Regions from separate parts of the Cupriavidus sp. 2KB_3 genome, predicted to be linked through region 1. Evidence: predicted binding sites of a transcription regulator. Region 1 holds the regulator's gene; each other region holds the start of a gene.
What was found. The regulator FNR, encoded in region 1, switches genes on or off when oxygen is low (the NO sensors DNR and NnrR bind a similar motif). The targets are predictions, from matches to a motif close to TTGATNNNNATCAA.
Positions count from the first base shown of each region.

Region 2: the regulator FNR is predicted to act here: its motif matches at 2,108-2,121, upstream of AB4120_RS06875 (universal stress protein).
Region 3: the regulator FNR is predicted to act here: its motif matches at 8,011-8,024, upstream of AB4120_RS10840 (DASS family sodium-coupled anion symporter).

Region 1 covers NZ_JBFRHD010000019.1:97,416-107,247, forward strand. Annotated here, with positions in the region: gene AB4120_RS20315 (heavy metal translocating P-type ATPase) at 1-1,898, shown strand, start outside; gene ccoS (cbb3-type cytochrome oxidase assembly protein CcoS) at 1,901-2,047, shown strand; gene ccoN (cytochrome-c oxidase, cbb3-type subunit I) at 2,206-3,666, shown strand; gene ccoO (cytochrome-c oxidase, cbb3-type subunit II) at 3,685-4,350, shown strand; gene AB4120_RS20335 (cbb3-type cytochrome oxidase subunit 3) at 4,356-4,526, shown strand; gene ccoP (cytochrome-c oxidase, cbb3-type subunit III) at 4,523-5,437, shown strand; gene ccoG (cytochrome c oxidase accessory protein CcoG) at 5,493-7,043, shown strand; gene AB4120_RS20350 (hypothetical protein) at 7,084-7,311, shown strand; gene AB4120_RS20355 (hypothetical protein) at 7,308-7,553, shown strand; gene fnr (fumarate/nitrate reduction transcriptional regulator Fnr) at 7,582-8,307, opposite strand; gene AB4120_RS20365 (sulfite exporter TauE/SafE family protein) at 8,392-9,150, shown strand; gene scpB (SMC-Scp complex subunit ScpB) at 9,788-9,832, shown strand, end outside.
Region 2 covers NZ_JBFRHD010000005.1:153,135-162,966, reverse strand. Annotated here, with positions in the region: gene mgtA (magnesium-translocating P-type ATPase) at 1-634, shown strand, start outside; gene AB4120_RS06880 (BON domain-containing protein) at 705-1,349, shown strand; gene AB4120_RS06875 (universal stress protein) at 1,450-1,926, opposite strand; gene AB4120_RS06870 (hypothetical protein) at 2,219-2,446, shown strand; gene AB4120_RS06865 (carboxypeptidase regulatory-like domain-containing protein) at 2,555-3,040, shown strand; gene AB4120_RS06860 (AAA family ATPase) at 3,028-4,599, shown strand; gene phaZ (polyhydroxyalkanoate depolymerase) at 4,640-5,890, opposite strand; gene AB4120_RS06850 (carboxypeptidase regulatory-like domain-containing protein) at 5,955-6,440, opposite strand; gene AB4120_RS06845 (BON domain-containing protein) at 6,873-7,019, shown strand; gene AB4120_RS06840 (BON domain-containing protein) at 7,100-7,753, shown strand; gene AB4120_RS06835 (efflux transporter outer membrane subunit) at 7,804-9,240, opposite strand; gene AB4120_RS06830 (HlyD family secretion protein) at 9,264-9,832, opposite strand, start outside.
Region 3 covers NZ_JBFRHD010000008.1:124,471-134,302, reverse strand. Annotated here, with positions in the region: gene AB4120_RS10870 (formate dehydrogenase beta subunit) at 1-904, shown strand, start outside; gene fdhF (formate dehydrogenase subunit alpha) at 998-3,874, shown strand; gene fdhD (formate dehydrogenase accessory sulfurtransferase FdhD) at 3,879-4,748, shown strand; gene AB4120_RS10855 (formate dehydrogenase subunit delta) at 4,756-5,004, shown strand; gene AB4120_RS10850 (MgtC/SapB family protein) at 5,006-5,476, opposite strand; gene AB4120_RS10845 (transglycosylase domain-containing protein) at 5,579-6,274, opposite strand; gene AB4120_RS10840 (DASS family sodium-coupled anion symporter) at 6,383-7,894, opposite strand; gene AB4120_RS10835 (tyrosine-protein phosphatase) at 8,189-8,947, shown strand; gene AB4120_RS10830 (acetate/propionate family kinase) at 8,966-9,832, opposite strand, start outside.

The DNA.
Region 1 (9,832 bases):
AAGCCACGATCGATCCCGGCCAGTTGCAACTAATGCGCTGGGCCAGCTTGGCGCTGACGCTCCCAGTCGTTTTCTATTCCGCTTCCCCGATCTTTGCCGGCGCCTGGCGCAGCCTGCGGCAACGCGCGATGGGCATGGACGTGCCCGTGGCCATCGGCGTGGCCGCGGGCTTTCTGGCCAGCGCAGCTGCCACGGTGCGTGGCGTGGGAGAGGTGTACTTCGATTCCGTGACGATGTTCGTGGCGTTCCTGCTGCTGGCGCGGTATCTCGAACTGCGCGTGCGTCAGGCGTCCCGAAGCGGCGCCGAGATGCTGGCGCGTCAGTTGCCGGCCACCTGCGAGCGCCTGACCGAGGGGGGAACCGTCGAGCGCGTGCCGGTGGCTCGCCTTGGCGCCGGCGACCGCATCCGGGTCAAGGCCGGTGAAATCGTGCCCGTGGACGGTGTAGTGCTGGCAGGCATCAGTGAGCTCGACGAATCGATGCTGACCGGCGAGGCCCGGCCGGTGCGACGGACTATCGGTGACGCCGTGCTCGCCGGGTGTTTCAACACAGCCAGCCCGCTCGAGGTGCGCGTGGGGCGCATCGGCGCCAATACGCGACTGGCCGAGATCGTGGCGGTGCTGGATCGTGCCCTCGCGGAAAAGCCACGGCTGGCGCTGCTGGCCGACCGCGTCGCGGGGTGGTTTGTCGGCGCGCTGCTCGCAATGGCGGCGGTGACCGGCATCGTCTGGGCTGGCTGGATCGATCCGTCGCGCGCGCTGTTGGTGACGGTGGCGGTGCTCGTGGTGAGTTGTCCTTGCGCGCTGTCGCTGGCCACGCCTGCGGCGCTGGCGGCGGCCGGAGCGTCGCTGTCGCGGCGCGGCGTGCTGCTGACGCGGTCTCACGCCATCGAAACCCTCGCACGCGTCACCGATATCGTGCTCGACAAGACCGGAACGCTGACCGAGGGGCGCTTCGCGGTGGTACTGACCGAGGCCACCGGCCGCCTCGAAGCGGACGCCTGCCTGGCGATTGCCGCGGCAATGGAGCAGGGCGGGGAGCATCCGATAGCCCGGGCATTCCGCGACGCCGCCACGCCATCAGCCGGGCGAGTGCAGCCGTCGGTGGACGCGCTGCGCAATGCGCCGGGGCAGGGCGTCGAAGCCTGTATCGACGGGCGGCGCATGCGACTTGGCCGGCGCGACTTCGCGGCTGCGCTGGCGCTGGAAGCTGGCGTTTGGGTCGGCGATGACACGGTCTTCAGCACCTCCGGCAACCTCCATCGGGGCGCCACCGAGGTCTGGCTAGGGGCTTCAGAGGGCCTGCTCGCACGGTTTTGCCTGTCCGACGTCGCACGTGCGCAGACGCCGGCGCTGCTCGACGCGCTCGACCTGCTTGGCGTCCGCACCCATCTGATATCTGGCGATAACGTCGAGGCCGTGCGCTGGTGGGCGGACTATTTCGGCATGGAAACCGCGCAGGGCGCCGTGACGCCCGAGGGCAAACGCGCTTATGTGGCCGCGCTGCAACGCGACGGCGCCGTGGTCCTGGCCGTGGGCGACGGCATCAACGACGCGCCAGTGCTGGCGCAGGCACAGGTTTCCATCGCCATTGGAAGCGGCGCGCCGTTGGCCCAGGCCGGTGCCGACGCGGTTCTCACGCATGGAGGCGTGGCCGAGATTGCCAGCGCCATCGGCGCAGCGCGCCGTACGCGCCGCGTGGTGCGCCAGAACCTCGGGTGGGCTTTCCTCTACAACATCGTGGCCATACCGCTGGCCGCCACCGGGCTCGTCACGGCCTGGATGGCAGGCATTGGCATGTCTGCGTCGTCGCTGCTTGTCGTCGCCAATGCCTGGCGCCTGCTGCATGTCCCTAATAAGACACTTGTGCCGCACCCGACATCACGCGAGGAGCGCTGACCATGGAAACCCTTTACCTGCTCGTGCCGATGAGCCTGGTGCTTGTGGCGCTGATCGCCGGCGCGCTCTGGTGGGCGCTTAATGCGGGGCAGTACGACGACCTCGACCGGCCCGGCGAAGCCATCCTGCTCGATAACGACAAGCCATGAATTGCAAGCTTTTTACGAGCCCTGGTGGCGCGCGGCCGCAACAGTTCCTTTCGTTGAATTGCGACTTGACCGGGATCAACACGCGGGTGGCGGCGGCTTTCTAAAGTCACACCAACACTAGGGTTAAACGATCTTTACTTCTGTATTTGGGGGTCTGAATGGATGTCTCTACCGCGTCTCCACGCGTCGACACCTTTAACTACGGCGTCGTGCGGCAGTTTGCCGTGATGACCGTGGTCTGGGGGATCGTTGGCATGGCCGTCGGCGTTCTGCTGGCGGCGCAATTGATCTGGCCGGATCTAAATTTCAACACCCCGTGGCTGTCGTTCGGGCGCCTGCGGCCGCTGCACACCAACGCGGTGATCTTCGCCTTCGGCGGCAGCGCGCTGTTTGCCACGTCGTACTACGTCGTGCAGCGTACCTGCCAGGCGCGCCTGTTCTGCGGGCCACTGGCGGCGTTCACGTTCTGGGGGTGGCAGATCGTCATCGTGGCGGCGGTCATCACGCTGCCGCTCGGCATCACGACTTCCAAGGAATACGCGGAACTTGAATGGCCGATCGACATCCTGATCACCCTGGTCTGGGTCGCCTACGCGGTGGTGTTCTTCGGCACCATCGTCAAGCGCAAGACGCGCCATATCTATGTGGCGAACTGGTTCTTCGGCGCGTACATCGTGACCATCGCCATCCTGCATATCGTGAACAACATCGAGATGCCGGCGTCGATATGGAAATCGTATTCCGCCTATGCGGGCGTGCAGGATGCGATGGTCCAGTGGTGGTACGGCCATAACGCCGTGGGTTTCTTCTTGACCACCAGCTTCCTTGGGATGATGTATTACTTCATCCCGAAGCAGGCGGGACGTCCGATCTACTCATACCGACTCTCCATCGTCCACTTTTGGGCGCTGAACTTCACCTATATGTGGGCCGGCCCCCATCATTTGCTGTACACCTCGCTGCCGGACTGGACGCAGTCGCTCGGCATGGCGTTTTCGCTGATCCTGCTTGCGCCGTCCTGGGGCGGGATGATCAACGGGATCATGACCATGTCCGGTGCCTGGCACAAGCTCCGCACGGACCCCATCCTCAAGTTCATGGTGGTGGCGCTGTCGTTCTACGGCATGGCCACTTTTGAAGGATCGATGATGTCCATCAAGACCGTGAACTCACTGTCGCACTACACGGACTGGACGATTGGCCATGTCCACTCGGGTGCGCTGGGCTGGGTCGCGATGATTTCGGTTGGCTCGTTGTATTACCTGTTTCCGCGCCTGTTCGGGCAGAAGGAGATGTTCAGCGTCAAGCTGATCGAGTGGCACTTCTGGATCGCGACGATTGGCGTGGTGCTTTACATCGCCTCGATGTGGATCGCCGGCGTAATGGAAGGGCTGATGTGGCGCGCCACGCAGCCGGACGGCACGCTGACCTACGCGTTCGTGGAAGCGGTCAAGGCGAAGTACCCGTTCTACCTGATCCGCCTGATCGGTGGCCTGTGCTTCCTGACCGGCATGCTGGTCATGGCCTACAACGTGGTGCGTACGATCGCCGGCAAGCCCGCCACGGACGCGCCGATCCCGGTCAGCCTGCCGGCTTCCGCCCAGGTTTCCGCACACTGACCGCCGAGGATTGCTGAGATGTCACAAAAACAAGGATTCTTCACCCACGAAACGCTTGAGAAGAACGTCGGCTGGCTGATCATCGCCACGATCATCGTGGTGAGCATTGCGGGCCTGGTGCAGATCGTGCCGCTGTTTTTCCAGCATTCCACGACCAAGCCCGATGCGGGCATCGTGCCGTATTCGCCGCTGCGCCTGATGGGCCGCGACATCTATATCCGCGAGGGCTGCGTCGGCTGCCATTCGCAGCAGGTGCGCACGCTGCAGGCCGAGACCGAGCGCTATGGCCATTTCTCGACGGCTGGCGAGTCGGTGTATGACCATCCGTTCCTCTGGGGCTCCAAGCGTACCGGGCCGGATCTCGCCCGCGTGGGCGGGCGGTATTCGGATGACTGGCAACGCATCCACCTGCGCAATCCGCGCGATGTGGTGCCGGAATCGGTGATGCCGTCGTATCCGTGGCTCGAGAAGGCTGCGCTGCCGACTGATGATATCCAGGGGCGGATGCGCACGCTGCAGCGACTGGGTGTGCCGTACACGGAGGAGCAAATCGCCCACGCCCCCGAGGAACTCGCCGGCAAGACCGAAGAGGACGCGATGGTGGCGTACCTGCAAGGCCTCGGCCTGAACCGCCGCAACGTGCGTGTGGACGCCACCACGGCGGCTACTGCCCCGAAGGAGTGAGCGCCATGGCTATCTTGACTTCCGCTGCCACCGTGCTGTCGATGCTGGCTTTCCTCGCCATCTGCTGGTGGGCCTGGTCGACGCCCCGCCAGGCCGCCAACGAGGAGTCGGCCATGCTGCCTTTCGCGTTGCCCGACGAGACCACGATAACGACAAGCCGGAACCCACAGCCATGAGCGATTTCATTTCCGATTACTGGAGTTACTACATCACGGCCATCTCGCTGATCGGCATCGCGTGGTGCGTGTGGCTGCTGTTCTCGCAGCGCCGGGTGCCGAAAATCCAGGTTGCGACCGAGGATACCGGCCATGTCTGGGACGGTGACCTGCGCGAACTGAACAACCCGCTGCCGCGCTGGTGGATGTGGATGTTCCTGCTGGCCTGCATTTTCAGCTTGGGATATCTGGTTCTGTATCCGGGCCTGGGTTCCTACGCAGGCGTGCTGGGCTTCTCCTCGCAGGGCGAACTGGCTGCGCATCGCCAGGCCGCCGAGAAGATTCAGAACGAGATCTACGGGAAGTACATGACGATGGACGTCACGAAGGTCGCAGTCGACCCTGAGGCTCGCGAGATCGGCCAGCGCCTGTTCCTGAATTACTGCGCGCAATGCCATGGCTCCGACGCGCGCGGCAGCCGCGGTTTCCCGAACCTGGCTGATAACGACTGGCTCTATGGCGGCGACCCCGACACGATCCGTCAGACGATCGCCAAGGGCCGCAACGGCATGATGCCGCCGTTCGCCGGCACCATCGACGCCAAACTCGCCGGGGACACGGCCCAGTATGTGCGCTCGCTGTCGGGCCTGGCGTCCGACCCGATCCGTGCGTCGCGGGGTGAAGGCACCTTCAAGACCACGTGCGCGGCCTGCCATGGGGCAAGCGGCAAGGGGAATCAGGCGCTTGGCGCGCCGAACCTGTCGGACAGCGTCTGGCTCTACGGCAGTTCGGAAAATGCCATCGTCGAGGCGATCCTGAAGGGCCACAACGGCCACATGCCCGCGCACGAGGAAATCCTGACGCCCGAGCGTATCCGCATGCTGACCGCCTATGTGTGGGGTCTCTCCAACACTGGAGCGGCCGGACAATGATCAACAGCCCCCGGGCAGGGCGGCAAGCCGCCTGCCGGGGCGCGAGGAACACCAGATGAACGCGCCCCCCAATGCTGCACAGCCCGTGGCGGACGACGCCGCCACGCCGGAGCCCTCACGGCCGGACGACAGCCCGCCATGGCGCCCGGCAGCCGCGCCTCGATCCGCGCAGCCTGCCCAGCCCGCCCAATCGGCTGAATCTTCTGAAGAGACGCTCTACGAGGTTCGGCGCAAGATCTATCCGCGCTCGGTCGCGGGCGCCTTCTCGAGCTGGCGAGTCTGGCTCGTCATCCTCACCCAGCTGGTCTATTACGGCACGCCGTGGCTGCAATGGAACAACCGCCAGGCGGTGCTGTTCGACCTCGGCGCCCGCAAGTTCTATATCTTCGGCCTCGTGCTGTGGCCGCAGGACGTGATTTACCTCGCGGTCCTGCTTGTCATCTCGGCCCTGGCGCTGTTCCTGTTCACTGCTATTGCGGGCCGGCTGTTCTGCGGCTACGCGTGCCCACAGACCGTCTACACCGAGATCTTCATGTGGATCGAGCGGCGCGTGGAAGGCGACCGCATCGCCCGTATCCGGCTGGACGGCGACCCGTGGAGTCTGCGCAAGCTGCGACTCAAGGCGACCAAGCACGCGCTCTGGGTGGTGATCGCCCTGTGGACCGGCTTCACCTTTGTCGGCTACTTTTCTCCGATCCGCGAGCTGGGCGGGCAGGTGGTCGATTTCTCGCTGGGGCCGTGGCAGTCGTTCTGGATGCTGTTCTATGCGTTCGCCACCTGGGGTAACGCGGGCTTCATGCGCGAACAGGTGTGCAAGTACATGTGCCCGTACGCGCGCTTCCAGAGCGTGATGGTCGACCGCGATACCTTCGTGGTGACCTATGACGTAGGTCGAGGCGAGCCGCGCGGCAGCCGATCGCGCAAGGCGGACCGGCACACCGCCGGCATTGGCGATTGTGTCAATTGCAGCATCTGTGTGCAGGTCTGTCCGACCGGGATCGACATCCGCGACGGATTGCAATACGAGTGCATCGGCTGCGGAGCTTGCATCGACGCCTGTAACCAGGTCATGGACAAGATGGCCTATCCGCGCGGCTTGATCCGCTACACCTCCGAGAACGCAATGCGCAAGGGCCTGTCGGCGGTGGCGGCGCGCAGGCGGCTGTTCCGCACGCGGACGATCATCTACGCGGTGATCTGGTCGGTGCTGGTAGGAGGCTTTATCGGGTCGCTGGCGATGCGCGCACCACTCAAGGTCGATGTCATCCGCGATCGGGGTGCCTTGGGTCGCGAGGTCGAAGGTCGATGGATCGAGAACGTGTACCGGCTGCAACTGATCAATACCACCGAGGCTCCGATGCGCGTCCGGGTACAGGCGACGAGCGCGGCGCTGCAAGGGCTGACCATTGAGTACGACAAGTCGGCGGAAACGCTTGCGCCCACGTCGAACCGCCTGTTGCCCGTGCGCATCCGTATCCCGATCGACCACGCGCCGCAGGGCACGCACAAGATCCGCATCACGGTCACGGGGGAGGGCATGGACGATGCGCGGGAGCGCGCGCAGATCCAGGAAGCGACCAGCTTCATCGTGCCGCGCGGACTGTAGTGCGGGTCATCCAGGAAATTATCGACGCAAGGAGTAGGCAATGACAGCGCAACAAATCAAGCCGTGGTGGAAGGAACCGTGGCCGTGGTTGCTGATGAGTGGCCCGCTGGTGGCGATGATCGGCTGTGGTGTGACGATCTGGCTCGCCAATACCCACGCCGACGTGCCGGTGCGCGATGCTGCGCGGCATGGGCTGGTGGTGGAAAAGTTGGATGGGTCCGCCGCGCGCGCCGCCGCCCATGTCAATGAGACGGCGAGGCGGCCATGAGACTACGCTGGCTGATGTGGGTGATGTGGCCAGCGTTTCTGATCGGCGGCGTGGCTACGGCAACGGTGTTCTCGATTGTGGATCCCAGTGACCTGAGCTTCTTCGGTCATCCGGTCGACGCGTCGCGCGAAGCGGTCTACACCGTGGGATTCTTGCTGGCGTGGCTGTTCTGTGCCTTGTCGAGCGGCTTGACGCTCTACACCATGCCGACGCCGCTCAGCGATACCGATGAACTCGAGTAGCCCGCGCACCACCGCTGGCGAGGCGGCCTCAGCAGGATCGGTTGTAGATCTGCTTGATGCCGGCCATGTCGATGAGCTTGACGTGGCGCTGGCGGATCTGGATCAGGCCCGCCTCGGCAAATCGGGAGAACAGGCGGCTCACGGTCTCCAGTTTCAGGCCCAGATAGCTGCCGATCTCCTCGCGGCTCATGCGCAACACGAACTCGCTAGACGAGTAGCCACGCGCCGACAGGCGCTCGGAAAGATTGACGAGGAACGCGGCGAGCCGCTCCTCGGCGCGCATCGAGCCCAGTGTCATCAGCATGACCTGGTCCTGCGAGATTTCCTTGCTCATCAAGCGCAGGAACTGGGTTTGCAGCGAGGGCAGGTCACCCGAGAGCGCCTGCAGCTCGCTGAAGCGTACGACGCAGACTTCGGCGTCCTCGAGGGCCGTGGCATCGGAGGCATGCTGCATCTCGCCAAGGCCATCCAGGCCGACGATCTCGCCGGGCAGATGGAAGCCGGTGATCTGCGAGCGGCCATCCTCGAGCGTCACGTGCGTCTTGAGCGTGCCGAAGCGCACGGCATAGACGGCGGTGAGCGGATCGCCCATGCGATACAGCGTTTCGCCCTTGTGCACGCGCACGCGTTCCTGCACGAGCGTGTCCATCTTCAGGAGGTCCTGCTGCGACATGCCTACCGGCAGACAAAGCTGGCCCATCCCGCACGTGGAGCAACGGGGCGAGATCTCGGTGACGGGAATGGAGGTAAGCAATTGAGGGCTCTTGGTGATGCGCATTGCAGCAGGGGCGCGACAAATCAATTTTACCGCGTGAAGTGACGCCGAAGCGAGGGACCGTTGCCATTTGGTGTGCTTTTCAGCGTTTTTATCGTTGCGTTGTTTGGTGGCGTCCACTGTGCCGCGATGTGCGGCGGCATTGCGATGGCGGCCGAGCAGCGCGCGCCGGTGCGCGTGCCAGTGACGATCCATCGCTCGCCACGTGGCTGGCTCGTCGAATTGCTGGCGATGCACGCCGGACGCCTGACTACCTACGCGTTGCTGGGGGCCGTCATGGGTGCCGTCGGCGCCACCGCATGGAAGCAGGACTATCTGCCCGTGCAGCGGTGGCTCTATGGCGCAGGCGGGGCGATGCTGGTGATGTCGGGCTTCTGGTTGTTGCGTGGGCGCACCATGCGGGCGGCGGGCCTCGAGGCGCTTGCGGTGCGCGTGGCCCAGGGAGCGGTCGGCCGCGTGGGCGCGCTCGGTATCCGCCTGCCCGCGGGCTTGGCCCGGCATACGCCGCTCATGAGACGCTTCGGCTTGGGGCTCGCCTGGGGGATCGTGCCGTGTGGGATGGTCTATGGGGCACTCGCGATGGCGCTGCTGGCCGGCAATGCGGCGTCCGGCGCGCTGGTACTGTTCGCCTTCGGGCTGGGAACGCTGCCAAACCTGCTGGTGATTTCGGGGCTTTCAGGCTATGTGCGCCATTTGTCGCGCCGGCCGCTGCTCCGGGCGGTGGCGGGGGTGCTGATCATCGGCTTCGGCATCGTGGGCGTGGCGCGGGCGGTCTGGCTGCCCGAGACGCTGGCGGCGCATGGGTTTTGCGTGGTGTTTTGAGACAATTCCGAGTGGGGGGGCAGGCCAGCCGGGTTCATGCCATTTGCCACGTCGGGTGGCGGGCGGGTTGCGGACGGGGCCGGGAATGCCATACAATCGCGAGAACCACGGTATCGCGCCACGTAATTCCCTGGCGTCGCCGGGCCGGCATCCCTGATCTGGGATGCGTGTCCATGGGTCCGAGGCAGCGTTGGCTTGCCGGATCCGTCCCCACAGTTCATCCGGTTCAAAAGATCTGGTTTAAAAGGCCGGGCGGCCTTGTGGAGTGGTGGCGCAGGCGCAGGACGAAGCTTGTCCGGGCCGATATCCGTTTTTTCTTGCCGCCTTGGCAATCTGATTGTCCTGGCGAATGTCCGCTCCAAGGGGAAGGGTTCCGCCTGCGAGGGTAAAGGCGAGAGCGCGACGCAAGAGGTTCGACTCCCGGCGAAGCCAGCCGGATTCGGACGATCTCCTGCCGGAACGACCCGGCAAATCGATGCAAAAGAACGAAGTGCACCGCTTGGCTGCCTGGGCTGCGACAGGCTGCGAGTTGGCTGCGCAATGAGATGGCGGTGGCATCGGTACCGCTGTATCCGAAATCTCCAGTGCTCCGGGATTCGTCCGGGAGCAGGTGCAAAGACAGGCTGCACACAATCACATGAATACCCAAGAGGCGAAGATCGTCCTCGAGACCGCGCTGATT
Region 2 (9,832 bases), on a different contig from region 1:
CTTCGGTAACGTCTTCAGCGTGCTGGGCGCCAGCATCTGGCTACCCTTCTTGCCGATGGCACCCATCCAGATCCTTGCGTGCAATCTCCTCTACGATGTCTCCCAGGCAAGCATTCCCGCCGACAACGTCGACGAGGAGGCGACTCTCCTGCCTGGCACCTGGGATATCCGCTCGCTCTGGCGGTATATCGCCATCATGGGACCGCTCAGTTCCGTGTTCGACTACGTAACCTTTGCGGTCCTTTTCAGCGTACTGGGACTCTCCACGCCCGCGCACGCAATGTCGTTCCAGTCGGCGTGGTTCCTGGAGTCCATTCTCTCCGAGATCCTGGTGATCTACATCATTCGGACCCGCCGCATCCCATTTCTGGAGAGCCGACCGGCTACCGTGGTGTTGATAACAACAGTCTTCGTAGCCTCCCTCGCCGTCTGGCTGCCGCTCTCTCCCGTCGCGTCTGCCTTGCAACTCGTCGCCCCTCCCGTGATGTTCTGGCGATACCTGCCTGCGATTCTGGTCGCATACCTGCTCAGCGCCTATGCGGTGCGGTCCCGGCTGCATCCAGGGATGTATGAGCCCGGAACGCAGCGGAAGGAGCCGTCGATGGCTTGTTCCACATCAAGGGCCAGATCCTGACGCTTCCTATCTTTCAAGATGCGCAGAATCCCGCCCTCAGGGCGGTGGCCTTACCAACCAGGAGCGGAGGATGAAAACAGATATCGAACTCAAGACGCTGATCGATGATGAGTTGGAGTGGGATCCACGCGTTATCTCTCCCGACATTGGCGTAGAAGTCCATCAGGGTGTGGCGACATTATCCGGGCACGTCGGCACGTATGCCGCGAAACTTGCTGCGGAGAAGGCAGTCGGCAGAATTGGGGGCATCAAGGGCATCGTCGTCAGGCTGGAAGTCCGGCAAGACAGCCACCTTCGCGACGAAGCCGTGGCCCTGGCCGCGCGCAGTGCCCTGCAGTGGGCGGTTCACGTGCCCGTGGATGATCTTCAGTTGGAACTCGAAAAGGGCTGGATTACCTTGCGGGGGAACGTGCAATGGGGCTTTCAGCGCCACGCCGCCGAGAAAGCGGTCAGCCATATTCGTGGCGTCTCTGGTGTCACGAATCTCATCCGGGTAGTACCGAAGCTGGCGCCCGAAGAGATCGAGGGAAAAATCGAATCGGCGTTGCGCCGTCGGGCTGAACGCGAAGCCCACCACATTGCCATCTCGGAATCCGCCGGCGTCGTCACGCTGGAGGGCAGCGTCGATTCGTTGGCCGAACGTCGAGCCGCTGCGGGCGCCGCATGGTCTGCACCGGGCGTGTGCGAGGTCATCAATAAGCTCCGCGTTAGATAGAGGCATGCAAGAGACGACACCCTCCTTGCGTTATCTGCACTGACGGCGAGGTCGATGCATCCACGCAATATGCAGGTGGGCAACGGGCCGACCGCGTCCGCTAGGTCGTCTCGGCGTGGTCCGGTTCCGGGGTCGGCTCCCTGACTAGCAGGACCGGCACGGGGCTGGACCTGGCGAGGGTTTCCGCTACGCTGCCGAGAAACACCCGCTTTAGCCCGTGACGACCGTGTGTACCCGTCACGACGAGATCTGCGCCACATTCCCCCACGTGCTTCAGTACCTGGGCCGCAACGTTTCCCAGGCTAATCACGTTATCGATCAGCGTCTCCGTGTGCCGAATGCCGGCCCTCCGCGCCACGTCTGCCGCTTCCACGAGAATGCTCCGTCCGAATTCGAGCAATTCCGGCACAACATCAGCCCGGATGCCGTAACCCGTCTCATACTGCAGAAGCGTGTAGTCGATTACGTGAATGATCTCCAACTGCGCTCCGCATGCAGAAGCGATCGTGACCGCCTCGTCCAGTGCCCGGCGTGCACACGCGCTGCCGTCCACGGCAACTATGACATGCTGGTACATGATGCTCTCCTTTCGCAGATCCAACTATGCAGCACGATGCTGCGGGCGCCAGTCACCTTGGCAAGGCTGCGGGCTGCCTACTATGGATTAGCAGGGTTCGCGCGGTTCGCGTTGACGCACCGCAAGCTGGAGCGAGTCAGCAATGTGCGTGATAGACAACACACGGTGACGCCGCACGGGATTGATCGTCGTCAAAGCTTGCGCGAATTTGAGTCTGGCTCGGGCGATGTTTGGCTATCGTTTTAGGCAAACGGCTATGGCCATTCCATCTTTCGTCGTTCGGAGACAGTCCATGTTGAGCGCCCACGAGATTGCAGCGCTAATGATTCTCGATTCCCGGGGATCAGTCGCTGGCATCGACATCACGGATCTCGCCGAGCTGGCGAACCGCCGACTGATCGATTGTCGCAAGGCTCAGCCTTTGGGCCACCCTATTCGCCTCACGCCCGAAGGACATCGGTTTCTCGGCGCCATGGTGGGTGCTGCATGCGGAGAGGACGGGATCGGGTCCTCTCCTTGACGGTAGGCTTCTCCGCCTCCACCGAAGCGACGCACTCCCCCGGGGGGCGACGGCATTGCGATTGCGCCAGATCAAGCCTGCGCCACCGTGCATTCCTATATTGGAGTCATGAAACCCCATGAAATCTGGCTAGCCCCCATCCTTGCCATCCTGCTCGCGGCACCTCCGTCTCTCGCGCTGGCCCAGCGTCCTGACACGACCCGCCCTGGCCGGACGGACGCCGTCGCCGCAATCGGACTCGCGGATGCCGGCGTCGCGACGCTGCACGAGCAACAGCGGGATGGACTTGCCTACCTCAGCGGTGGGATCGGCCTCGACGAGGCTGCGGCGATGCGCCAGGCGGCGCCCAACTACAGCCTGCGCCTGACGTTCATGGGCAGCCGTGGCGAATATCTCTCCGACGTTGCGACAGAGATCTTCCTGGAGGATGGCAAGCAGGTGTTCTCGGTGATTTCCGAAGGGCCATTCCTGTTTATCCGCTTGCAGCCGGGAACCTATCGGGTCGTGACGAGGGCCGATGGCGTGGAGCGCACCAACAGGCTAACCGTGCCTGCGCGGGGCGGCGTGTCCCGCACCGTGACGTGGGCGACCTGACCTTGGCCAAAGGGCCCCATGCACCATCGGCACCGGTCGATGCGAAAGGGGTGGAAGATCCTTCCAATTTCGTTCGCGCGATGTGCGACGCCACGGCGTACCCCGACAAGGCATGGGATGTAACTCTCATCGAAACCCATATCTCGCAGGTCTTCCTGGCTGGCGACTTTGCTTACAAGGTGCGCAAGCCGGTTCGTCTGGATTTTGTAGACTTTTCCTCGCTGGACGCCAGGCGCATGGATTGTGAGGAAGAGGTGCGTCTCAATCGGAGGATGGCGCCTGAACTCTACTTGGGGGTGGTCCCCATCGTTGCGGGAGCCGGCGGCAGCGTCCGGGTAGATCGGTCCGCTTCGCCCATCGAGTATGCAGTCAAGATGCGTCGCTTCGATCAACGCGACGTGTTCAGCGTCATGGCGCAGGAAGGCCGCCTGACACTCGCGCATATGGACGCACTGGCGACCACGATTTGCGCATTCCACCACCAAGCGGACGTAGCCAGAGAATCAACCCCCTACGGCACTCCCGGAGTCATCCTGCAGACCGTGCAGAACTGCGCCGATGCCGTCGTGGCAATGACTGCTGGCGCACCCGTCGCTACCCGTGTGCGCAATGGTTTGTGCGAACGCGCGCGAGCCCTGTCGCCTGTCTTCGCGGCGCGTCGGCGGCACAACCATGTGCGCGAATGCCACGGCGACCTTCATCTTGGCAACATCGTGCTTCTCAACGGCTTACCCACGCCCTTCGATTGCCTGGAGTTCGACCCGATGCTGCGCTGGACGGACACCGCGAGTGACATCGCGTTCGCCTATATGGACCTGATTGCCCTCGGACACCCCTCGCTGGCCCACCACCTGATAAACGCCTATCTTGCGCGAAGTGGGGATTTTGGCGCGCTGCGGGTACTGCCGTTCTATGCCTCGTTGCGCGCGCTCGTGCGCGCCCGCATCGACCTGGAGCGGGCGCAGCAAGCTCGGCACGAGCTCGCAGAGCGTCCGACGGCATCCCCTTCCGCGTGGTCGCGCCTCACGCTGGCGGAGACGTTGCTGAATCCGCCTGCCCCCCGGTTGGTGTTGATGCATGGCCTCTCCGGCAGCGGAAAATCGACTGTGGCGCGCAACCTTGCCGATGCCATCGGCGCCATCTGGGTCCGCTCGGACGTCGAGCGCAAGCGTCTCCGCCGTACGCCAGACCACTACACGCCCGAGGCAATCGAGGCGACCTATCGTCGACTCCGTGCAATCTGCCGCATCGGCTTAGCGGCCGGATTCACAATGATCGCCGATGCGACGTTCCTGCTCGCAGCGCAACGACGGCCATGCATGGCCTTGGCGCAGCGGCTGGGCGTTCCCGTGACGATTGTCCACTGCGAGGCCCGCGCCGACGAACTCGCCGCAAGGATTCGCGGGCGGGCACGGCTTGGCGATGATCCGTCGGAGGCAAACCTTGCAGTTCTGGCGTCGCAGCAACGCAGCGAAGACGCACTATCGAGGGTTGAAATGGCGCTGGTAGTGCCATCTGAACACTGTGTGGCGGCGCTCATGCCCAGGCAAACGACATGATGCGAGCCGACCGAGTACAGGCGCTCTGCGCACGTGCCGGCTATGCCCGGTACGCGCGGTGCGACGCCTCACGTCTGGAGATCCGCCATTCGGCAAGGCTCCGTTGCAATATCGGATAAACACGGACGTACCAGGACTTGCCACTGAACAAGCCATAGTGGTCACAATCGGCAACGGTGACTTGTTCGTGGTGTGCGGGTGGCAGATGTCGGCACAACGCATGTGCGGCGTGAGTCTGCCCGGCGCCCGTGATGGCGTCGTCGGCACCTTCGATGGTCAGCAGGCGAGTGCTACGCATGGCGCCCGTGCGGACGCTCACGCCCGCGACGCGCCATTTGCCGCGTGGCAGCAGGAAGCGGCGAAAGACTACATCGATGGTATCCGCGATGAACTCTGCAGGGAGATCAACGGTCGCCGAATAGTCTATCGCCGCCGCCATGCTCGCGAAAATGCCAGCCGGATCGCCGCGCGAGACGCTGCGCATGGTGTCAAGGAAACGCGCGGACTGACCGTTCGCCAGAGCAGACAGCTGGAAGAAGCCCGGGTAGACGATCCGCCCTGCCCCAGGATAGCCTTGCGGCACTGCACCTGTATAACGGGCGGAAAATGATGCCCCCGAGAATTGGCTGGCGGTGCGACCAAGCATTGTCGGATTGCATCGCGCATCGATGGGGCCACCCATCAGAACGAGCGATCGAAGTTCCGGCCCGCGGCTCGCCGCCAGGCGCGCGGCGGCTGCCAGTGCCGGCACCGTCGCTTGGCAGACCGCCAATACATCGAGTTCCGCAGGCCCCAGGCTCGCCATGAATCGTTCGAGGGTCAGGACATGATCCTCGAGACGGAACATCCCTGCTTCGCGCGGAATGTCTCGCGCGTCGATCCAATCCGTCACATAGACATCGGATTCATCGAGTAATGACCGGACTGCGGCGCGCATCAGGGCAGCATGGTGGCCAGCTTGCGGCGCGCAAAGTAATAGCCTGGGGCGCGCGTCGGTGACTTTTCCGGTGCGCAGGGCAAACCGCAGAAGGCGGCAAAACGGCGTCTGCGCCGCTACGGTGACGCTAACCGGCACGGATTTTCCACTCTTGCCGATTGAGCCGATGCCGAACGCGGGCGTCCCGAACAGGCGCTGGTACGCCTGAGACATCTCATAGGCCTGCGCAAACTGGACCCGCCGGATGACGTCGGTGACGGCTGGCGAAAGGGATAACGGCCAAGACCCGAACCAGCCGACCTTCTCAACACCGCCTTGCTCCGGGTGTCGCAGTGCTGCTGTTCCGCCTTTCATTCCGGCCTCCCTGCTCCCGCAGTCCACGCACTGGTGACCTGCGCTCCTTGTGCTACCCCGGGCCTCAGCGAGCCGGACAGCGTGTCGTGCCGCAGAGCAGCCAGTCGTCCTCGAGTGTATTGACCGAGAGCCGATAGGTGATGTCCAGCGGCTCATCGGCGACTACGATATTGCGCATCTGGTCCCGCCCCTGGTAGCCCACGGATAGTCGATAGGCACCCGGCTTGAGCCGCATGTAGAACAACGGCCCGCTGGCGGTGGCGTGAAGCACGGTGCGACCCTCCTGGCTGGCCACGTCCACCATGGCACCGCCCAGTGGCTTGCCGCGTTCGGCATCCACCATCGTCAGCCGCACATTGAACTGCGCGGCGATGGCCAGCATGCCTTGCATGCTCGCCGCATCATCTCCACCTGATATGTAGGAGACGCCCTGCTGTTCCATGATCTTCCCTTCGTCACCAGCGGGCGTTGCACGGCTGGCGCAAGCCGTCGCGGCAACGGCAAGCGCCAGCCACGACAGCCCGAGGCCAAGGCATCTTGAGACCTTCATTTGCGTCACTCCGATCGGGTTTAGGGGTATACCCGGCCTGTTCCAGGGCGTTCAAGGATAGGAGGCAGCCATTCACGGCAAGAACAATGCGGCTCTACACGGCGACCTTGGCTATCGTTCTTTCCAAGCTAGCGGCACCGGGGACATGCAGGTTGATGCCAATCAACGAAGCCTCAAGTGCGGGAATTTCCGCCACGGCAACACAGGAAAGGCGCCCATACAGCGCCAGCGTGCGCAGGGGCACTTGTCGCGCCTTAGCCGTCTTTTCTCACGCCACCGACTCCGGTTGCGTTGGATCAAGCCACGGTGCCATTTCACCACTAGTGTGAATTCGTCAGTCGCTCGCTAGCGAGCACCCGGCGGAAGCTCCACATCCGGCGCGCTATTTCGGTACGAGCTCGTACAGAGGCGACCATGTAGACAGACCATCAGATTCAGAAGGACGTCAAGGTCGAAAGGGGCACGGCTGCGCTGAGTGGCCACGTGGACTCCCTGGCCGAGCCCCGCGCGGCCGTCGGTGCCGTATGGTCGGCGCCGGGCATATTGGCGGTCATCGACCAACTCGAAACCCGGCCGTGAGGCCAACGCCGCGCGCGCATGGCAAGCGGCACGCGCCGCCATCGCGCCTGAGGGCGCCAGGCAAACTGGAGACAACGGACATGAAGGGCGATATCCAACTCAAAGAGCGTGTGACCGAGGAACTGGCCTGGGACCCGGCCGTCGATGCCGCCGAGATCGGCGTCCAGGTTCAGGACGGCGTGGTAACGCTGACCGGCCATCTCAGCAACCATGCTGCCAAGTACGCCGCCGAGGAGGCCGTTAGGCGCGTGCCCGGCGTGAAAGGACTCGCCGTCGAAATCGACGTGCGCCTGCCCGATGACGCAGCGCGTACGGACGCCGACATCGCACGCGCCGCAAGCAACATTCTGGCGTGGACCTCGGTGTTGCCTGCGGATCGTATTCAGGTGATGGTTGAGGACAGCTGCATCACGCTGTCGGGCACAGTCGACTGGAACTACCAGCGCCTCGCCGCCGCGCGCGCGGTGGCTGGCCTGTACGGTGTGGTTAGCGTGGCCAACGCCATCACCGTCCAGCCCGCGATAGCGCCTGACAACATCAAGGAACGGATTGCAAAGGCGATCGAGCGCCAGGCGGTGGACGACGCGACCCATGTCACCGTCGACGTCAAGGACGGCGTGGTGACGCTACGTGGAAGCTTGCGCAGTTGGGCTGAGCGCGAGGCCGCGTCCGAAGCCGCATGGGCAGCGCCGGGCGTCACCGACGTATCGAACATTATCCAGGTAAATCTCTGACCTCCGGGGACCGACCAGGTTTTGGCGAAGACTACTGCGCAACGTCGCCTTCAACGGGCTGCCTTGCCCGGGGCCTCTTCCCAGCCACCGCCCAGGGCAACGAATAGCGCGACAGTGTCCTGCAGCCGTTGCGTACGCGCCTGCAGGTATCCAATGCTGGCCTGCTGGTATTGGGCGTTGGCGATCAACACCTGGAGATAGCCGGCGGTGCCGGCACGATAGTTCGCCTGCAGCTCATCCACCAACTGCCGGGCCGCCTGCCGTGAGCGGTACTGCGCATCGACAGCCAGTGCGTCATGCTCGAGCGCGCGCAGCGCGTCCGCCACCTGTGCGAATGCCGCCAGCACAACCTGGCGGTAGTTGGCTTGCGCGGCCGCGAACTGATCCAGCGCGGCGCGCCGCCGGAAGTACAGGGTTCCGCCTTCGAACAGCGGCGCCGCCACTGAAGCGGCGACGCCCCAAATGCCGCCTCCCATCTGGAACAGCGTGCCCGGCCGCGTACCCTCGCGACCATAGCTGGCGCTCAGGGCAATGCTTGGCAGCATGGCCGCCGTTGCCACCCCGATCCCTGCCGAGGCGGTATGCAGCTGCGCTTCCGCGGCCAGCACGTCCGGCCTGCGCTGCACAAGTTCGGAAGGCACCACGCGCGGCAGGTCCGCAGGCAGCTTGAGGGAATCCAGCGGTAACGCCAAAGGCTCGGACTCCGCAGGAAAGCGCCCCGCCAGCGTGGCGCCGAGGTGGTCCGCCTGCTCCATGCGCTGCGCCAGCGGCGGCAGGCTCGCCTCCAGCGTGCCAAGCTGGCTCAGCAGGCTTAGCTCGCTGGCATGGGTGGCGGTGCCAGCGTTGACCTGCGCGTGCGTGATCTCCACCTGGTCACGCACCACATTGACCAGTTCCTCGGTCGCCGCGATCTGGGCGGCGTAGCCTGCTCGGGCAATCGCCGTATTGACCAGCGTACCGGTCAGCGTCAGCCAGGTGGCGCCCAACACGTAGCGCTGCACTTCGGCCTGCGCGGCCATGGCTTCCAGGGCCCGGCGGTTGCCGCCGAACAGGTCCAATGCATAGCTGACCGTCGCGCCCAGCGTGAAGATGTTGAAGATGCCAGCCGGCGTCTCGGCGCCAAAACGGGCAGGCGTCGCTGTCTGCCGTGACGCCTGAGCCTGCGCCGACACCTGCGGATAAAACACACCAGCGCCCGCCCGCACAGCCGCCTCGGCCCCGCGCAGGTTTGCCTCGGCCACCTGCAGGCTTGGATTGCCGGCCAGCGCGTCCTCCACCAGCCGCTCCAGGTCCGGGCTGCCGAACATGTCCCACCATTTGGCGGTGACGCCCATGGATGCGGAAAACTGCTGGGCTTGTCCCGCGCCGGCCGACGTACTCGCGGCGTCGCCGCCACGCACATAACTGGGTACGTCCGGGGGCGCGGGCGGCACGAAATCGGGCCCGACTGCACAGCCTCCCCCCAAGGCAGTCAGCAAGGCCAGCATGACGGATCGATACCTGTGCTCGGTCACGATGCGCCGCCCAGGTAGACATCTACCAGTTGCCCTGGGTAGATCACTGGCTGCGGAGGCGGCTTGAAGCGGAAGATGACGGGCAACACGCGTACGTCAACGCGTTCGGTGCGCTGGTCCGAAAGCTGGATCTTCGGGGTCAGGTAGGGCTGTACCCGGACGAACTCCAGCGGAATGCTGACGTCCGTACCACGCACAAACATGCGCGCCTGCATTGCCTGCCCCAACTGCAGCCTGTGCACAAGAATCTCGTCGACATACACCCGGACCGCCAGGTGGTCCTGCAGGCTGCCCATGACGATGACCGGCATACTGCCTTGCGTATAGGTGCCGTACGTACCCTGCGGTGACACATAGGCGCCCACGGACGTGTTGACCGCCAGCACGATGCCATCCACGGGCGCACGGATGACGTACTTCTGCAGCAGGGCTTCGGATCCTGCCGCGGCCCTGCCCAAGGCGTCGCGTTGCTTCTCCTGATTGCGGATGTCATAGGACCACGCGCCGGCCTGTATCAAGGCCAATTGCCGGCGCGCCACGGCCAGCGCGCTGCGCGCCATGTTGA
Region 3 (9,832 bases), on a different contig from region 1:
CTATATCTACACGCGCTCCGAATACCCGCACGCGATTGCCGTGACCGAGGCGGCCATCGCCCTGGCCACGCAGGCCGGCTGGCTGGGCGACGACATTCGCGGCAGCGGCCGGCGCTTCCACCTGGAAGTGCGCAAGGGCGCCGGCGCCTATGTCTGCGGCGAGGAAACGGCGCTGCTGGAGAGCCTGGAAGGCAAGCGCGGCGTGGTGCGCGCCAAGCCGCCGCTGCCGGCCATCGAAGGGCTGTTCGGCAAGCCGACCGTCATCAACAACGTGATTTCGCTGGCGACGGTGCCGGTGATCCTGGCGCGCGGCGCCACCTACTACCGCGACTTCGGCATGGGCCGCTCGCGCGGCACGCTGCCGTTCCAGCTGGCCGGCAACGTCCTGCAGGGCGGGCTGGTGGAGAAGGCGTTCGGCATCACGCTGCGCGAACTGCTGGTGGACTACGGCGGCGGCACGCGCAGCGGCCGGGCCATCCGCGCGGTGCAGGTTGGCGGGCCGCTGGGCGCCTACCTGCCCGAGTCGCGCTTCGACACGCCGATGGACTACGAGGCCTTCGCGGCCTTCGGCGCGGTGGTCGGCCACGGTGGCATCGTCGTGTTCGACGAGACCGTGGACATGGCCAAAATGGCGCGCTACGCCATGGAGTTCTGCGCGATCGAGTCCTGCGGCAAGTGCACGCCGTGCCGCATCGGCTCCACGCGCGGCGTGGAGGTCATCGACCGGATCATTGCCGGCGAGCAGCCGGTGAAGCAGGTGGCGCTGGTGCGCGACCTCTGCGACACCATGCTCAACGGCTCGCTCTGCGCGATGGGCGGCATGACGCCGTACCCGGTGCTGTCCGCGCTGAACGAGTTTCCGGAGGATTTCGGCCTCGCGCCGAAGCCCGCCAAGGCCGCCTGAGCCCGATCACCGAGCCGGATCACCGAGCCAGATCAAAGAACGACGCGCCCCTCAGGGGCGCGCAGCCCTACGAAGTTTGACGGGAGACATCCCTTGAACGCACGCGACGATTTCGATTTTGGAACCCCGGCCAGCCTGTCCGAGACGCAGGTGACGCTGGAGATTGACGGTGTGGCCGTCACGGTGCCAGCCGGCACCTCGGTCATGCGGGCGGCGGCCGAGGCCGGCGTGGGCGTGCCCAAGCTGTGCGCCACCGATTCGCTGAAGTCCTTCGGATCGTGCCGGCTCTGCCTGGTGGAGATCGAGGGGCGGCGCGGCTATCCGGCCTCGTGCACCACGCCGGTGGAGGCGGGCATGAAGGTCCGCACCCAGAGCGACAAGCTCGGCGACCTGCGGCGCGGCGTGATGGAACTCTATATTTCCGACCATCCGCTCGACTGCCTGACCTGCCCGACCAATGGCAACTGCGAGCTGCAGGACATGGCCGGCGTGGTCGGCCTGCGCGAGGTGCGCTACAACGACGGCGCCAGCGCGGTGCCGGTGGCCACGCACACGGCGCTGGCCAAGGACGAGTCGAACCCGTACTTCACCTACGATGCCTCCAAGTGCATCGTCTGCAACCGCTGCGTGCGCGCCTGCGAGGAGACCCAGGGCACCTTCGCGCTGACCATCAGCGGGCGCGGCTTCGAGTCCCGCGTGGCGGCCGGCACGAGCCAGTCGTTCATGGAGTCGGACTGCGTGTCCTGCGGCGCCTGCGTGCAGGCCTGCCCGACCGCCACGCTGACCGAGACCTCGGTCATCAAGCTGGGGCAGGCATCGCACAGCACCGTGACTACCTGCGCCTACTGCGGCGTGGGCTGCTCGTTCAAGGCCGAGATGAAGGGCAACGAGGTGGTGCGCATGGTGCCGTACAAGGACGGCCAGGCCAACGAGGGCCACGCCTGCGTGAAGGGCCGCTTCGCCTGGGGTTACGCCACGCACAAGGACCGCATCCGCAAGCCGATGATCCGCGCGAAGATCACCGACCCGTGGCGCGAGGTGTCGTGGGAGGAAGCCATCGGCTACGCGGCCGCGCAGTTCAAGCGCATCCAGGCCGAGCACGGCAAGGATTCGATCGGCGGCATCGTCTCGTCGCGCTGCACGAACGAGGAAGGCTATCTGGTGCAGAAGCTGGTGCGCGCGGCCTTCGGCAATAACAATGTCGATACCTGCGCCCGGGTTTGCCACTCGCCCACCGGCTATGGCCTGAAGACCACGCTGGGCGAGTCCGCCGGCACGCAGACCTTCCGCTCGGTGGCCAAGGCCGATGTGATCATGGTCATTGGCGCCAATCCGACCGACGGCCACCCGGTGTTTGCCTCGCGCATGAAGAAGCGCCTGCGCGCCGGCGCCAGGCTGATCGTGGCCGATCCGCGCCGCATCGACCTGGTCGATTCGCCGCACATCCGCGCCGACTATCACCTGCAACTGCGCCCCGGCACCAACGTGGCGCTGGTGACATCGATGGCGCACGTGATCGTCACCGAAGGGCTGCTGGCCGAGGCGTTCATCGCCGAGCGCTGCGAGGACCGCGCGTTCCAGCAGTGGCGCGACTTCGTGGCGCTGCCCGAGAACTCGCCCGAGGCCATGGAAGCCGTGACCGGCGTGCCGGCCGACCAGCTGCGCGGCGCCGCCCGGCTCTATGCCACCGGCGGCAACGCGGCGATCTACTACGGGCTCGGCGTGACCGAGCACGCGCAGGGTTCGACCACCGTGATGGGCATCGCCAACCTCGCCATGGCCACCGGCAACATCGGCCGCGAAGGTGTGGGCGTGAACCCGCTGCGCGGGCAGAACAACGTGCAGGGCTCGTGCGATATCGGCTCCTTCCCGCACGAACTGCCGGGCTACCGCCATGTGTCCGATTCGACGGTGCGCGGCGCCTTCGAGGCCGCCTGGAACGTCGAGATCAACCCGGAGCCGGGCCTGCGCATCCCGAACATGTTCGAGGCGGCGCTGGCCGGCTCGTTCAAGGGGCTGTACTGCCAGGGCGAGGACATCGTGCAGTCTGACCCGAACACGCAGCATGTGGCCGAGGCGCTGTCGTCGATGGAATGCATCGTCGTGCAGGACATCTTCCTGAACGAGACCGCCAAGTACGCCCACGTGTTCCTGCCGGGTTCGTCGTTCCTGGAGAAGGACGGCACGTTCACCAACGCGGAGCGCCGCATCTCGCGCGTGCGCAAGGTCATGCCCCCGAAGGGCGGCTATGCCGACTGGGAGGCCACCATCCTGCTGGCCAACGCGCTCGGCTACCCGATGCACTACAACCATCCGTCCGAGATCATGGACGAGATTGCGCGGCTGACGCCGACCTTCTCGGGCGTGAGCTACCAGAAGCTCGATGCGCTCGGCAGCATCCAGTGGCCGTGCAATGCCGACGCGCCGAGCGGCACGCCGACCATGCACGTCGATGCCTTCGTACGCGGCAAGGGCAAGTTCATCATCACCAAGTACGTGGCGACCGACGAAAAGGTCAATCGCAAGTACCCGCTGATCCTGACCACGGGGCGCATCCTGTCGCAGTACAACGTGGGCGCCCAGACGCGGCGTACCCACAACGTGCACTGGCACGACGAGGACCGGCTGGAGATCCATCCGCACGATGCCGAGGAGCGTGGCATCAAGGACGGCGACTGGGTGGGCGTGCAGAGCCGGGCGGGCGAGACGGTGCTGCGCGCCATCGTCAGCGAGCGGATGCAGCCGGGCGTGGTCTACACCACGTTCCACTTCCCCGAGTCCGGCGCCAACGTGATCACCACGGACAACTCGGACTGGGCCACCAACTGCCCCGAGTACAAGGTGACGGCGGTGCAGGTGATGCCGGTGGCGCAGCCGTCGTCCTGGCAGCGCGAGTACCAGGCCTTCAACCGCGAGCAGTTGGCGCACCTGCGCGCGGCCACCGAGCCGGTGCAGGCGTCGGCGGAGTAGGGCGATGAAGCGCTGCATGCTGCCGCACGAGACCTTGCCTGATGAGGCCGGGGAGGCCGGGGAGATCCCAGCGACCCAGCAGTCGATGGCGGTGACGCGCTGGCGCGGTGGAGAGGCGACGGCGGCGACGGCGGAGATCGACCATATCGCCGAGGAAGTGCCGGTGGCGCTGGAGTACAACGGCGTCTCGCACGCGGTGATGCTGGCCACGCCGGCCGATCTGGAGGACTTCGCGCTGGGCTTCAGCCTGAGCGAGGGCATCGTGGCGGCGCCGAGAGATGTCTATGGCATCGACGTGGTCACGCGCCCGAACGGCGTGGCCGTGGAGATCGAGATCGCCAGCGAGGCGTTCGTGGCCCTGAAGGCGCGGCGCCGCGCGCTGGCCGGCCGTACCGGCTGCGGACTGTGCGGCACCGAATCGCTCGACGAGGTCATGCGGGCGCCGCACGTGGTGCAGAGCGAGGCATCGTTCGACCCCGCCGTGCTGCACGCCGCCTTCGCCCAGTTGCAGCGCCGCCAGGCCCTGCTGCGCGACACCGGCGCCACGCACGCGGCGGGCTGGCTGCGCGCCGATGGCGAGGTATCGCTGGTGCGCGAGGATGTGGGCCGGCACAACGCGCTCGACAAGCTGGCGGGCGCGCTGGCCCGTTCGAACGAGGACATCGGGCGCGGCGCGGTCATCGTGACCAGCCGCGCGAGCTATGAAATGGTGCTGAAGACGGCCGCCATCGGGGCCGGCGTGCTGGCGGCGGTGTCCGGCCCCACGGCACTGGCGGTGCGCCTGGCCGGCACGGCCGGCGTCACGCTGGCGGGATTCGTGCGCGCGGGCGGCCTGGTCGCCTATGCGCATCCACATCGACTACGGATGGCTTAGACCTGTCATGCACATCGACAACCTGATCAAGATGGCCAACCAGATCGGCAGCTTCTTCGAGGCCATGCCAGACCGAGACGAGGCACTGGCCGATATCGCCAGCCACCTGAAGCGCTTCTGGGAGCCGCGCATGCGGCGCGCGCTGCTGGCGCACGTGGACGCGACGAAGGGCGGGGAGGGGCTCGACCCCATCGTGCAGGCGGCTGTGGCGAAGCATCGTGACAAGCTGGAGATCACGCTGCGGGCTACCGCGTGACCTACTTCTTGAGCCGATACAGCACCTGAAGAATCACCAGGCCGAACAGCGTGCCGACAACAGCCGTGCTCTCGCGGCCGAGCCCGCAAGCCACGCCGATGGCGGCCACGGTCCAGATGCTGGCCGCCGTGGTCAGGCCCTGGATGTTTTCTTCGCTGTTGAGCTTGATGATGGCGCCCGCGCCCAGGAAGCCGATGCCGGAAGCCACACCCTGAAGCACGCGGCTCATGTCCGCGACCGGCATGCCGGCCATGAGCGGCACGAGCACGAACAGCGCCGATCCCAGCGCCACGAGCATGTGCGTGCGCAAGCCGGCGGCCTTGCCGGCCGCTTCCCGCTCGAACCCGATCAGCCCGCCCAGCACGATGGCGAGCGTGAGCCGCGTGAGAACGCGGGTCAGTTCCGCGACATCGGGGATATCGGCAAATTCCGAACGCAGCGTGCTGTAGACCTCTCCCCAGACTCCATCCATGGCGGGCTCTCCGTGGTCGTGATGCGGGGAGGCTAGCATGCAGGGCGCGGCGCGCGCAGTCGGGCGCCGGCTGACAGGGGAAGTGCCGAGGTCAGCCCAAATTCAGCGCAGGCGCAGCGGCTCGAGCAGCGCGGCGTCGTACTGGGCGCGCGAGATGCGGCCCAATTCCATCATCCGCAGCAGGATATAGGTCTGCCGCTGGCGCGCCCGGCGCGGGTTGACCACGGGATTGTTGGCCGATGGTGCCTTGGGCAGGCCGGCCAGCATCGCGCATTCGGCCAGCGTGAGCTGCGCCACGGGCTTGCCGAAGTAGGTCTGGGCGGCCTCGTCGAAGCCATAGGCGCCCTGGCCCAGGTAGATCTTGTTCAGATAGATCTCAAGGATCTCGTCCTTGGTCAGCGCGCGCTCGATCCGGTAGGCCATCAGGACTTCGTAGAGCTTGCGCGTGTAGGTCTTCTGGCGCGACAGGAAGAAGTTGCGCGCCACCTGCATGGTGATGGTGGATGCGCCCTGCGAGAGGTCGTCCGAGAGATTGGCGATGCCGGCCCGCATCACGCCAACATAGTCCACGCCGTCATGGAGATAGAAGCGGTCATCCTCGATGGCCACCACTGCCTCACGCAGCGCGGGTGGGAACTGGCGCAGTTCAACGTAGTCCGGCGTCTTGCGGAACGCGGTCAGGGAGTCGAGGGATGGCAGCTGGCGGTCGGCAACCAGCACCGCGAAGGCGATGAGCAACGCACCGCCGAGCACGGCGAGCAGGATGAGTTTGACGAAGGCGGACCAGAGGCGTTGCATGGCGCGTATTTTGCCATGGGTCCGACGACGATTCGGAAATCGCCGACTGCCAGCCTGAATTCGAGCACGGGTTTCGTGATGGGGGCGTCTTGTTGTCCGGGGCGGCGGTCAGACCCAGCCGAGCCAGCGCCAGTACGTGGCCGCGAACACCAGCATCAGCCCATAGCCGATGATGGTCAGTGGAATGCCCACGCGCGCGAACTGCCGGCCGTTGAAGGTGTCCGTGCCGAGGCAGACCATGTTCTGCGGCGCGTTGATCGGCAGGATGAAACCGAAGCTGACCGTGAAGCCGAGCAGCATGGTCATGCCGACCTTGTTGATGTCGCCGGGCAGGGTCTGGAGTACCGAGATCAGGATGGGCAGCAGTGCGGCGGTCAGCGCCGTGGCACTGGCGAACCCCAGGTGGATCAGGATCAGGAACGCGGACAGTACCGCGAAGACCATCAGCACGCCATGGTCGGCGAGGCCGGAATGCGTGACCACGAACTTGCCGAGCCACTGGCCGGCCTGCGTGGTCAGCAGCGCGGTGCCAAGGCTGATACCGACGCCGAACACGATCAGCGTGCCCCATGGGGTGCGTTGCTGCATGGTCTTCCAGTCCATCACGCCAAAGCGCGGCAGCATCAGGATCACCAGGCCGATGAAGGTGATCGTTGCCGTGTCGAAGCTGTGCAGCTTGCCCTCGGTCGCCCAGAACACCAGCAGGCCGATGGCGACGGCGGCGAGGCGCTTCTGCGGCCCGGTCATGGGCCCGAGCGCGGCCAGTTCGCGCTGCACGGCTTCCTTGCCGCCGGCAATCGCATTGGTTTCGGGCGGCAGCAGCCAGCGCACGAGGAAGTAGAGCACTACCGACATGACGAGCGCCCACGGCGCGCCGGCGATCAGCCATTGCAGCCAGGTCACGCGCTCGCCGAGCAGCTTGTCCATGAAGCCTGCCGTCAGCAGGTTCTGCGCGGCGGCGGTCTGGATGCCGACGTTCCACACGCTGGTGGCCATGGCCACCATGATCATGATGCCGGCGGCGGTGTTGGACTTCTTGTCCACGCCGAACGCGGCAATCACGCCCATCATGATCGGCACCGTACAAGCACTGCGTGCGGTGGCGCTGGGCACGACCAGGCTCAGGATGATCGTGACGGCGATGGTGCCGATGAGGATGCGGCGCGTGCTGGTGCCGATGGCAGAGAGCGTGACCAGCGCGATGCGCCGGTCGAGCCCCGTCACCGTCATCGCAGCCGAGATAAACAGCGCCGCCGCCACCAGCGCGAGCGCCGTGTTCGAGAATCCGGCCAGCGCCATGCCCAGCGCGCGCGAGGTGCCATAGTTGACCGTGGGATCGGCCACCGTCGGCGCGAAGCCGATCAGGCCCGCCATCAGCGAGGTGATCATGATCGCGCTGGTTTCGTAGGTCACCGCCTCGGTAATCCACACGACCACGGCGAAGGCGAGGATGGCGAGCATGCGCTGCCCGGCAACGGGAAGCCCTTCGGGCGTGGGAATCAGGAGTACCGTGACGAGTACGGCGAGGGCGAGGTACAAGCCCCAGTGGAGGGCCACCTTGGGGGTGACCGGCGCTGGAATGGCGGCGGCGGGAGCAGCAGGGATATGCGAGTCAGGCATCTTGACTTCCTAAGTGGATGAGCCTGTCGACGCGGTCGTCACGCAGGGTCGCCGCGGTCGACCCGTTCATTATGAGAAGCGTGCCTGCCCATGCCAAGGCACGGCGTCAGCGCGACTTGTCCAGGATCAACTCTCTGCAAGGTCAGGGACCGGTGACGACGCACGGCGCGTCACGGTGGCACAACGGATTGCGGACATTGGGCGATACCCGATGGCGCCGCGCGGCCTCGATCTGAAATAATTGAGGGCAATGCCGAGATCTTTTCGACCCACTCTTAACCGGACACCGACATCGTGACTCACGCAACACACATCCGTCCGTGCCTGCCGCTGGAGACGATCAGCAACGCACGTGACCTCGGTGGCCTCGTCGGCGCGCTTGGGCGCCGCGTACGCCACGGCAAGCTGTTCCGCAGTGGCAACCCGGCGCTGGCCAGCGTGGCAGACCTGGATCGCCTGCATGCGCTGGGGCTCGACATGGTCATCGACTTTCGTTCCGCAGGCGAGAAATCCCCGCAGGAGGCCGCCTTCGGTGAGCGCTTCCGCTGGGTTCCGGTGCCCGTGCTGGAGGGCAGCATGGCGATGGACGTGCTGATGCCGCGCCTGCGTGACAGCACGCCGGCCCAGGTCCACGCCTTCATGGTCGATGTCTACCGCGATTTCCCGGTGCGCTACCGCGACGCGTTCGCCGGCTTCCTGCGCAACGCGGAGGCGGGCGGCACGCTGTACTACCACTGCACGGCCGGCAAGGACCGCACCGGCTTTGCGTCGCTGCTGCTGCTGTCCGCGCTCGGCGTGGCGCGGGACGACATCGTTGCCAATTACCTTGAGTCGAATCACTGGAACCGCCGCTTCAACGAGGCGATCCTCGCGCGCACCGAGGCGCTGGGCGTGCCGCCCGACGTCATCATGCCGCTGCTCGACGTGCGGCCGGAATACCTGGAGGCGTCGATCGCCGCTATCGAGCAGGCCCACGGCGGCCTGGAGGCCTATCTGGCCGATGGGCTTGGCGTGGATATCGACCGCCTGCGCGGCCACTATCTGGAAGCCTGAGCGCCGCCGCTCCCACCGCTATAGCCCGCCGCGCTCGCGCAGGATGCGCGCGGTGGACAGCGCGATCATGCCTTCCTCGTCGGTCGGCAGGACCAGCACGGGCACGCGGCTGTCGTCGCGGCTCACGCGCTGGGTGTTGGCGGCATTGGCCTGCGCGTCCAGCCGGATGCCGAACAGCCCGTCAAGGTAGGCGCAGATGCGCGTGCGCACCTCGGGGGAGTTCGCCCCGATGCCCGCCGTGAACACCAGCGCATCGATCCCGCCCAGCGTGACGGCCAGCTTGCCGATCTCCTGCGCGGCGCGGTAGGCGTAGAAGTTCACCGCCAGCACGGCGCGCGGGTCGTTGCTGGCCAGCAGGACGCGCATGTCGCTGCTGATGCCGGAAATCCCCTTGAGGCCCGACTGCCCGTACAGCATGGCCTGGATCGCGTCGGCTTCCATGCCTTGCGCGGCGAGCCACAGCACCGCGCCCGGATCGATGTTGCCGCAGCGTGTGCCCATCGGCATGCCATCCAGCGCGGTCAGCCCCATCGTCGATTCCACGCTCCGGCCTTCGCGCATCGCGCAGAGGCTGGCGCCGTTGCCGAGATGCGCCACGATGACGCGGCCCGCCGCGAGATCCGGCGCCACCTGCCGCAGCCGGCGCGCGATATACGCATACGACAACCCGTGAAAGCCGTAACGGCGGATGCCGCGCTCGTAGTACTCGTACGGTAGGGCCATCAATTGCGCGAGCGGGTCGTGGCCGGCGTGGAAGGCGGTGTCGAAGCATGCCACCTGCAACAGTTCCGGCACGGCAGCGCGCACCGCGCGGATCGCCGTCAGGTTGTGCGGCTGGTGCAGCGGGGCGAGCGGCACGAGGGCTTCGAGCCGCTCGATCACGGT